DNA from 2 places in the Pseudoalteromonas sp. T1lg65 genome. Region 1 is predicted to be linked to the other one. Evidence: riboswitches for the same ligand, from Rfam matches in the RefSeq annotation. Region 1 holds a riboswitch; the other holds the start of a gene.
The links. A riboswitch is a leader RNA that binds a small molecule or an ion and turns the genes downstream of it on or off. The one in region 1 is predicted to bind cobalamin.
Positions count from the first base shown of each region.

Region 2: linked by a shared signal. The riboswitch ahead of ACSLBF_RS04165 (ABC transporter ATP-binding protein) and the one ahead of ACSLBF_RS02225 (TonB-dependent receptor domain-containing protein) in region 1 are both predicted to bind cobalamin.

Region 1 covers NZ_CP196837.1:484,073-489,549, forward strand. The annotation lists gene thiI (tRNA uracil 4-sulfurtransferase ThiI) at 1-157, shown strand, start outside; gene ACSLBF_RS02210 (ketopantoate reductase family protein) at 186-1,082, opposite strand; gene ACSLBF_RS02215 (VanZ family protein) at 1,075-1,428, opposite strand; gene ACSLBF_RS02220 (YajQ family cyclic di-GMP-binding protein) at 1,566-2,048, shown strand; cobalamin riboswitch at 2,165-2,408, shown strand; gene ACSLBF_RS02225 (TonB-dependent receptor domain-containing protein) at 2,444-4,291, shown strand; gene msrA (peptide-methionine (S)-S-oxide reductase MsrA) at 4,371-4,904, opposite strand; gene ACSLBF_RS02235 (efflux RND transporter permease subunit) at 4,905-5,477, opposite strand, start outside.
Region 2 covers NZ_CP196837.1:976,255-981,731, reverse strand. The annotation lists gene ACSLBF_RS04175 (cobyric acid synthase) at 1-773, opposite strand, end outside; gene ACSLBF_RS04170 (FecCD family ABC transporter permease) at 817-1,824, opposite strand; gene ACSLBF_RS04165 (ABC transporter ATP-binding protein) at 1,821-2,618, opposite strand; cobalamin riboswitch at 2,694-2,856, opposite strand; gene nqrM ((Na+)-NQR maturation NqrM) at 3,050-3,262, opposite strand; gene ACSLBF_RS04155 (FAD:protein FMN transferase) at 3,392-4,417, opposite strand; gene nqrF (NADH:ubiquinone reductase (Na(+)-transporting) subunit F) at 4,510-5,477, opposite strand, start outside.

The DNA.
Region 1 (5,477 bases):
TATCCACCTGCCGTTTTTCCGACTCGCTACTAAGTTTGGTGATTTACCTCAAGACAGAGAATACTATTTATACTGTGCTAAAGGGGTGATGAGCCAGCTACAAGCTCTGATCTTACATGAGAATGGCTTTATGAACGTAAAAGTGTATCGCCCTTGACCAGTTAAGTCATTTCAGTGTTTTGGCTTCAGTTACTTCTTTGTAACTGAAGCACCTTTTCAAACATTGCACTGTTGTATGGAGTATCCACGCCCACTTTCTCCCCCATTGACTGCACAAACCCACACATTGCGTCTATTTCGGTACGCTTTTGGTATTTTATATCTTGCGCCATAGATGAGTAATTTGTCGCTGTTTGTGCCATTACCTGATAGGCCAAAGTTATCAGTGTCTCTAATGCCAAATGCACACCTGAAAGCAGAGCTACATGGTGAACTTCATTAAGAAGGTTGAGTACGATGTTGGCATATTTGGGCTGGCGAAGTTGGCCGTTTTGGCATTGCTCTATGGCGGTTAATGGATTAATTGCGATATTAATCGCCAGTTTTTTCCAAAGTACAGGTTGCATATCAGTGCTAAACTGCGCGTTTTCTAAATCACCAAATAATTCACTGAATGACTGGGCCGCAAACGGCGTTGCAGGAGCGCTAAGAGCACCAAACCAAGAAGCTCCTTGACCAGTATGGATAACTTTGTCGAACTCTTTGTAGCCAGCCATTGAGGTACTAAGAAAACAAGCTTGTTGAGTTGGTAAAAGTCTCGCTAGCATTGGTGACCAATCGATCATCCCATTGTGGCTAAAAATAACCGTCGCGTTAACAGCAAGCTTGGGCTGAATAGCTTTGAATGCGGCTTTGATTTGATAAGACTTAACGGGAATTATGCAGGTGTTGATGCTGTTCTTAAGCACCTTATCAATTGTAGTGATGTTTGTGGTAATCGTTTTGTTGCCGTCCAGTCCCGCATATTGATAAGACTTTGGCTGTCCTTTGCGAGTTAGTAATGTTACTTGGTGGTTGGACTGCAAGTGCTTTGCCAATAATAGACCGATGGCGCCATCACCAACAATGTGAATGTTAGCCATGGCTGCGTTGGCGCCACAAAGAATAAAAATAGAAGCTAACAAAGTAGCCTAATGCACCAGCGACATCGGCAATAAAATCTGCAAATGAAGCTTGTCTGTAGGGCAATGTATGCTGCATCAATTCTATGGCAATGCCATAACCCGAGAGCAAGATCAGATGTAACCAAACAGGGGCTTTGAATGCATGATGTGAGATAAACGCCAAAATTGCGAATACAGCAAAGTGTCCGACTTTATCCACATGCGGGAATAGCTTACTCGCCGAAAGGTTTATTTCACGAGCGAATAAGACAGTAAATAGTATTAATGAGACAAGTAATAGGGCCTTATAAATGCGCCTTGTCATATCCTTTCCTACATCTGTATGACCTGAGCCGCCAGTATATCACCGAAACCTGTCTTGTGGGTGAATGTAAATTTTTTCTCACAAATTTCGATGGCATTGATATAATCTTTCCAAACGAAAGCATAAAGGAGAAGGGCATGCCTTCATTTGACATAGTATCTGAAATAGAAATGACGGAAGCGAGAAACACTGTAGATAATGCAAAGCGTGAATTAGAGACGCGTTTTGACTTTAGAGGTGTAGACGCATCAATCGAATTAAACGATGAAGTAATTGTATTAAAAGCTGAAGCGGAAGCACAGGTGATGCAACTGTTTGACATCGTTGTTGGTAAAGCGGCAAAACGTGGTTTGGATGTTGCTAGTTTTGAATTAAAAGATATTGAGCGTTCAGGTAAAAACGTCTCTCGTAAGGTTGCATTAAAGCAAGGGATCGACAAAGAGATGGCGAAGAAGCTAGTAAAAACCATCAAAGATTCAAAAATCAAAGTTCAGGCTGCGATTCAGGGTGATACGGTTCGTGTCACGGGTAAAAAGCGAGATGATCTACAAGAAACCATGCAATTGATCCGTGGTGCAGAGCTAGGTCAGCCATTCCAGTTCAAAAACTTCCGAGATTAATCCGCAAGCCAATTGCATTATACAGTGATGTAATTGGCATCTTCCTTACGTTCCCAATAAATTATTTCATTTGGATTTCTAGACGTCCATTGACAAAGCTTAGTAAACTCCAGACAATACACGCTGATTTTCAAGGTGCTGTTCACGGCCTAGTTTGGCCGCTAAGTGAATAGATAATCGGGAAGTTGGTGCGAACACAGGGTGTGAGTAATTTCAGCATGTCACAAGACACGAGTGACATGCCAGTTCAAGTCCAACACTGCCCCCGCAACGGTAGAGCGAATACCAACTGAGTAAATACTTACTGCAACTGGGTATTGAACGCTGAGTCCGGAGACCGGCCTTGAAGTAACACACTGTATTACTTGTGCGGTGGGCACAAGGTAGGGGAAACCATGTTAAATAAATCTGCGCTAAGTGTAGCAATTACGGCTGCGCTGTCTTTTTCTGTTTTCGCATCTGACAACATTGAACATATCACGGTTACTGCCAATAAATTCGAGCAACCATTAGATGATGCATTGTCGGCAATTACGGTTATTAATCGTACAACCATCGAACAAAGTAATGTACGTGACGTTGTATCTTTATTAGATAGCGTGGCGGGCGTTCAGGTGGTGAGAAATGGTGGTTTTGGTCAGACTGTCAGCCTGTATCTCAGAGGTAATGATGCAAAACACACCCTAGTCTTGATGGATGGGGTGAGAATCACGGATGCTAATTCAGGTAGTGCGTCCTTAACCAATATTCCGCTTAATAGCATAGAAAGAATAGAAGTTATCCGTGGGGCTAAAGCGGCGATGTATGGTTCAGATGCCATTGCTGGGGTAATTAATATTGTCAGTCGTGAAGGTAACTACAACGTATTGGCAGCAACAACAGGTAGCCACAATTATTCTAATGTTGAAGGCGTTGCTACACTTAAGCATAACGCGCTGACTATCTCGACCAATGTCGGTTATGAGCATACTGATGGTTATGACGTCATTGAAAAGGATCCCGCTAAGCCCATTGGCAAAGATCATGATACCGACGGTTACTACAATGCCAACGCCGGAGTTAACATCAAGTATGGAGATGTTGAGTCAGGGTTGTTTAATCTACGTTCTCAATATAGCGAAGGCGAAGGTGAATACGACAATGCTTGGGGTAGCGATGAGTATCGTTTTGAAAACTATACCCATAACCTCACATGGCAAAGAAGAACGGATAAATTTAGTCAAAAAGCATCCTATAGCTTAGGTAAAGAGCAAAACAAACAGCAGGGAAGTCCAAACGACAACAATGCATATGTGACTAAACGCAGTCAGTTTGAGTATCTATCGCAATTTCATTTTAACGATGCTTTATTGTTCTCTGGTAACTTAACTTTACTTAATGAAGATGTCAGTGCCTCTAGTGCGACTTTTAGTCAAACAGAACGTGATAATCAATCGTTGTCGCTTGGCGCATTTTTCAATGATCAGAACTGGTTAGCTGAAGTCGTGTTGAGAAGTGACGATTATGATTTTCATGGCCGTGCTAACACCTACACGCTGGCCGTTGGTAAACAATTAACAGAACAGCTTAGCGTAAAAGTGAATCATGGAACGGCATTTAGAGCCCCGTCACTGACCAATGCGTTTACTGTGGATAACCCGTATTATCTACCTAACCCAGCGATTAAGCCTGAAGAAGCCACTAATAACGAAGTGATATTGACTTACTCAGAGTCGAATTGGCGCGTACAGACTGCACTGTATGACAACCGCGTCACTGATAAAATCGTCAACCAGTATTTACCAGAGCGAAGAAAATATATTCCAGGCAACGTTGATAGAGCAAATTTTGAAGGCATAGATTTGTCAGTAGGCGTGGATGCTTTTGATATCGAGCATAGTTTGGAAGCCAGTTACACCAAAGCAGAGGATGCAAAAACCGGCACTCAATTTTCACGTAGAGCAAAGCGCACATTAAGTTATCGTGCTTATAAACAGTGGGAAAACTTGGATGTGACACTGCATGTGCAATATCGTGGAGAACGAGAAGAGGCTTGGGCGCAGGCTAGGCTTCCGTCTTACACTGTTTTTAATTTGGCGGCTAATTATCAGTTGTTTGATGGTTTGAAGCTAACAGCAAGAGTGGAAAACCTGACTGATAAACAGTACACCAATGCCATTGCTGGTAAAGCACAAGATGGTTCATTACTTGGCTATAAGCCATTAGGCAGACAGGCTTATGTTGGTGTGAACTATCAGTTTTAATGCTTATCTGAACCGGCAAAAAAAGGCGAGACACATTTAAAACGTCTCGCCTTTTTAGTGACTATGCCCGCGCTGTGGATTAAGCCTTTAGCATGGACTCAAATCGTTGTGCAAACTTTGCTAATTTAGGGGCAATTAAAACGCTGCAATAGCCTTGGTTAGGATTTTGCTCGTAATAGTCCTGATGGTATTGTTCAGCAGGATAAAATGTTGATATTGGGCTCACTTCGGTAACAATTTTATTGTCCAAGCTGGCTTGTAGTCTTTCAATAAAAGACATGGTTTGCTGTTGTTGTGATTGGTCGTGATAAAACACCACACTGCGATACTGAGTACCAATATCATTGCCCTGTTTATTTAACTGAGTTGGGTCATGTAGCGTAAAAAACATCTCCAGCAACAGTTCGAAACTGATTCGTTCTGGGTTGAAGGTCAGCTGTACCACTTCAGCATGACCCGTGTCACCTTGGCAAATGGTTTGGTAAGTGGGGTTGTCAGTGTGGCCACCGGTATATCCTGAACTCACAGATTCAATGCCTCGCACACGACGAAACGCCGCGTCGATACACCAAAAACATCCACCACCAAAGGTTGCTGTTGCTAACTGTTGCATTTATTTCTCCTGCACTGGAAACTGTTCAGCTTGTTTGTCTATTTGTTTCGCCGTGACTTCTGGCGATTTGGTTCGCTTTGCCAGTAAATGATAGGCACAAGGGATAACGAACAATGTCAGTATTGTTGCCATGCTAACTCCCGCAAAGATCACCACACCAATGACCATACGACTTTCTGACCCTGGACCAGAGGCAAAGACCAGAGGAATTGAACTCATCACCGTCGTCAATGAGGTCATAATAATCGGCCTTAATCGCTGCACAGAGGCGTCTAACAGAGCCTGTTCAAATTCTAGTCCCTTATCTCGCAGCTGATTGGCAAATTCCACAATCAGTATGCCATTTTTTGCACTTAAACCAATCAGCATAACAATGCCAATTTGGCTGTAGATATTTAACGAACTATCAGTCAGATATAGTCCATACATGGCCCCGACTAATCCCAAAGGTACAGTTAACATAATCACCAAAGGATGCACAAAGCTTTCAAATTGCGCAGCTAATACAAGGAAAGTCACCGTTAATGCCAAGATAAACACATAGGTCATTGCTGAAGCGCCTTCATAGTACAG
Region 2 (5,477 bases), 490 kb from region 1:
ATATGTGGTAGCAATAACACACAGATTTTAACCTGTGCCTGTTCACATACACTTGCTTGTAAAACTGCATCTTCAGCGTCGAGTGCCAAACCATGCAAGTAAGGTAAAACCCCTAATACTGGCTTGTTGGTATATTCCTCTAACCAATCAAGCCCCGATTTCAGCAAACTAAAATCACCGCGAAAACGATTGATTACAAAACCTTTCACCAAACTTTGCTCATGCTCTGACAGGAGCGCCAAGGTGCCAACCAAATGCGCGAAAACACCGCCTTTATCGATATCAGCAATTATGATAACTGGGCAATCAATTTGGCAAGCAAAGCCCATATTAGCAATGTCATTTTCCCGCAAGTTGATCTCGGCAGGACTTCCCGCCCCTTCAACTAGGCATAATTCAAATTGTTCAGCTAAGCGAATATGTGATGCCATCACCGCATCCATCGCTACCTTTTTATAATCTTGGTAAGCGTTGGCTTCCATATTGCTGATAGCCCGACCATGAATAATTACCTGTGCTCCGGTGTCAGAGTTTGGTTTCAGTAAAATGGGATTGAAATCTACCGATAAAGGAACCTTTGCAGCCATCGCCTGCAACGCTTGTGCTCTACCAATTTCTCCACCACAAGGGGTAACGGCACTATTCAGCGCCATATTTTGTGGCTTAAACGGCGCAACTTTCCAGCCTTTACGAGCAAGCACACGACAAAGACCTGCTACTAAAGTGCTTTTTCCTGCATCTGAGGTGGTTCCCTGAACCATTAGTGTTTTCATTGCGTTCGTTCCGATGATTTACATACTTGAAGATTGAAATGATTCATAACGAAGTACGGCGCTTTTTTAGTATTAACAGTGATAAAAAGAACACACTGCCAATCGCGGCTGTAATAACGCCAATTGGTAACTCTTGATTTTCGATAAGTATTCGGGATAACACATCAACCCACAGCATCAATAATGCACCGAGTAAGGCAACCGACAATACTCCGGCTAGCTTAGCTTGGGAGACAAAAAAACGTACAATATGTGGCACCATCAATCCGACAAAACCAATACCGCCACAAGCAGCAACCAATACGGCGGTTAACAGAGAGCTTAAAAGCAACATGCTGATACGTAATCGGTTAACGTTAATACCCAGTGCGGTAGCGCTCTCGTCACCCATCAATAATGCAGTTAAAGGCCTTCGCATAATCAGTAATACCATTACTGCAGCTAACACTGCGCCAATAGGTAACCCTAGCCACTGCCAATCAGCCCGAGAAAAACTTCCTAAACTCCAAAATATAATAGCGCTAATGGCTTGTGGGTCATTCCAATACAGTAACAAGCTGGTGAACGCACTAAATAAAAATGACAACGCAACGCCAGTAAGCAGCATGCTTTCAACTTGTCGAAGTGCACTTGTATGGGCAACCGCGAGCAGCAACACTATGGCTAATAAACTCCCGATAAAGGCGCCGCCCGACATGATTAAACTTGATTGCGCACCAAATAAAGTAATCAATAACACGACACCAAAAGATGCGCCCGAAGAGATACCAAATAAATACGGATCGGCCAACGGGTTGCGTGTTACCGTTTGCAGGATAAGTCCAGCAACGGCTAATCCAGCTCCTGCACTCATGGCTAACAACGCCCTAGGCAAGCGCAGCTCCACAATCACCTTATGCGCTAAATCTTGCGTTTGATAATCCCATAAGCTCCCAAACACTGCTTGCCACTCTATGGTGATAGCGCCTAACTTTAACGCTAATAAAAAGCTGATTACACAAGCAAGCAACATTGAAAGTAGCTGAATATGTACTGATTTAATTGCGCTCATACATGATACCCATAATGGTATTGAATATGCGGTATCAAGTTGCCGGTTTCATGGCCGGATACTTGAGAAACCGCTGCACACACACCAAACACGTCGCTTAACATAGATTCGGTAATAACCTCCTTCGGCGTGCCTTGAGCAACCAAATGCCCGTTTTGCAATACCAACAGTTTGTCGCATACCGCACTAGCTAGATTCAGATCATGAAATGAAGCAATAACGGTAACACCTAAGTGCTTTACCAATTCCATAATTTGGATTTGATATCTAATATCTAAATGACTCGTTGGTTCGTCCATGATCAGCACTTCAGGCTTTAGTACCATTGCTTTTGCTATCATAGCGCGCTGCTTTTCCCCTCCAGATAGCTCGCTAAAGAACTGCTGTGCTTTATGTGTTAGGCCAACTTGTTCGATTGCATTTTCGATAGCTTGCTTTTCTTGACTTGAGAGTGTGGCAAATAAAGACTGTCTGGGGGTCAACCCCAAAGCAACGACATCCCATAATGGCAAACCAAACTCACTGGGAATATCCTGCAATACCACCGACACTTTTTGTGCATAAACTTTCCGAGGATAGTCAGATAAGACTTTGTGATTGAAAAAAATATTACCGCAAGTTGGCAAAACAAACTGATATAGCGTGCGAAGTAAAGTGGACTTTCCAGCACCATTTGGACCAAGCAAACCGACGAACTCACCGCGGGCCACAGAAAATGAGATGTCACTTAGAATGGAATTATCAGATAAAACAACGCCTAAACGTTGTACTTCAAACTGCTTATTGATTGCCATACTGCCTTCTTTGGAGCGCGGCAAAACCGGCAAATGATATATCTATTCACTGCCTGCTTTGACTTAAGTACGCCCGCTTAAGTGAAACAATAGGTCTTGGTATCTGACTTAAGTGACTAAACTTTATAGCCTTCCCTATAAAGCATTTCACTATCACAGTTGCGGGGACAGTTGAGGAATAAAACCATGATGAGTTTTCACCTCATTCCCAATATCTACCTATTGAAAAAAGTTTGTTTAAGAACCAACAATTATGAAGTCTAGACGTCCAAAATACAACTTCTATCATTTAGCAGCACTGTGAAAGCTATTCACTGGAGAGGATATTTTGGTAGGTTATAGACCCTGACAGGAGGTTAAGGCAGTACACGCTAACGACGCTTACTATCAAAAAACGCAAGCTAAGCTTGCGTTTTTACTGGGGTGTCTCGCTAAAGGATCTGGTTTTCTTTCCAGATTTCTTCTTTCGCCATACGCTTTTTGCGTTTGTCGCACGGATCGTCGCAATCGCATGCTTTGTCTATCCCCACAGAGCCTAATCCGCCACAGCTACTTGCCATCGATTTCTTTTGTACAATAACGCCAACCGCCATAGCGACAGCTATCAACATTAATAAACCAAACGTAAGTAAGAATAAAGACATTGAAAAGCCCCTTGCTACCAAGTTAAAAAGTGACGAATGCCCGCAAATTATACTCGCAGTGGGCATTCGCCTCAATCAATTAATTACTTAGCTTAAAGTCTGATCCTAATAAACCCCGATGACGGATAATTAATTTGTCATTAGGTAAGGTTTAAATGCGTCACTTGCATAGCTATCAATACCATTCTCTGTCTTAAACATTAAATAAACTGGCAAGTTGTGCTGTTGCGCGTAGGCTTTTGCTCGTTTAGTACCCATAACGGTTAATGCTGTTGCTAATCCATCGGCAGTCATTGCTGAAGGGTGCAAAACGGTCACAGACACTAATTCATGCTTTACCGGTCGACCTGTGGCAGGATCAATAAGGTGAGTAAAAGTCTCGCCATCCATTTCATAGAAAATTCGGTAATCTCCAGATGTCGCAATCCCGTTGGTGCCCGGTTTAATTGGTCTATGTATTTGTCTTTCACCGACTGGTGCATCCGGCTTTTCGATGGCGATAACCCACGGTCCACTTGGCTTTTCACCCGCAACTCTCAATTCTCCACCGATTTCAATCATGTAATTGGTAATTGCATAGTGCTCCATGACTTCCGCTACTTTGTCGATTCCATAACCTTTGGCGGTTGCCGAAAAAGATAGCTCTAAGCTATCAATCGATTTGGCAAGTCCAGCATCAGTCAAAATAAGCTTGTCTACGCCAATCCGTGAACGCATTTCATTCAAGGCCGATTGCTCTGGACGCTTAGTAGGTCGTTTATCTGGACCAAAGCCCCATAAATCAATTAAAGGCCCCATTGTTACATCAAGCGTTCCGGTTGATTCACCAAGTCGAATCGACTCTGCTACCACTTTGCGGAAATCTTCACTAATAGGCATAACAGTACCAGAAGGCAATTGGTTGAAGCGATTAATCTCAGAATCTGGAATGTAGGTCGACATCGACTGATTCACCGCTTTAAGTGCTTTTTCCACGTCTTGGTGAAGCTGTTCTTCACTCAGCTTATTCGAACTGGGGTAAGCTTTAATATTGTAGGTCGTGCCCATGGTTTTCCCATGTAACACAATTGGTTTTGCGTCTTGGCAAGCACTTAGAAATAGAAAAGTTAAAACAAGAAAAAAAATACGAGTCATCGTGTTGATGGTTATCTGCATTGTGGGTTCCCGGTCATCCAATAAAAAAGCCCCCAAGCCTGTCGGCTTGGGGGCTATATTCTAACCTAACTTATTGTTAGACCGAACCCTTATTAACCACCGAAGTCGTCAAGTAAGATATTTTCGTCTTCAACACCTAGGTCTTTAAGCATGTTGATAACTGCCGCGTTCATCATCGGCGGTCCACACATGTAGAACTCACAGTCTTCTGGTGCTTCATGATCTTTCAAGTAATTTTCATAAAGTACGTTATGGATGAAGCCTGTGTAACCTTCCCAGTTATCCTCTGGTTGAGGATCTGAAAGAGCAACATGCCAAACAAAGTTATCGTTTTCAGCAGCTAGACCGTCAAAGTCTTCAACGTAGAACATTTCACGCTTAGAGCGCGCACCGTACCAGAAAGACATCTTACGCTTAGAGTTAAGACGCTTAAGTTGGTCAAAAATGTGCGAACGCATTGGTGCCATACCAGCACCACCACCAACGAAGACCATTTCTGCATCAGTGTCTTTCGCAAAGAACTCACCGAACGGACCAGAGATAGTTACTTTGTCGCCTTCTTTCAGTGACCAGATGTACGAAGACATCTTACCACAAGGTAGGCTTAAGTTATTTGGCGGCGGAGTCGCAATACGTACGTTAAGCATGATAATGCCGAACTCTTCAGGATAGTTAGCCATTGAGTACGCACGAATTGTTTCGTCGTCAACTTTAGACTCAAGATTGAAAAAGCCAAAGCGCTCCCAATCTGCACGATACTCTTCTGGAATATCGTAGTCTGCATATTTAACATGGTGTGCTGGTGCTTCAATCTGAATATAACCACCGGCACGGAATGGTACAACTTCACCTTCAGGGATAGCTAGTTTTAGCTCCTTGATAAAAGTTGCTTTGTTATCGTTAGAGATAACAGTACATTCCCATTTTTTTACACCGAAGATTGAGTCTTCAACTTCGATTTCCATATCGTTTTTAACATTAACCTGACACGCAAGACGACAGCCTTCACGTGCTTCACCTTTAGTGATGTGGTCAAGTTCAGTTGGCAGAATATCACCAC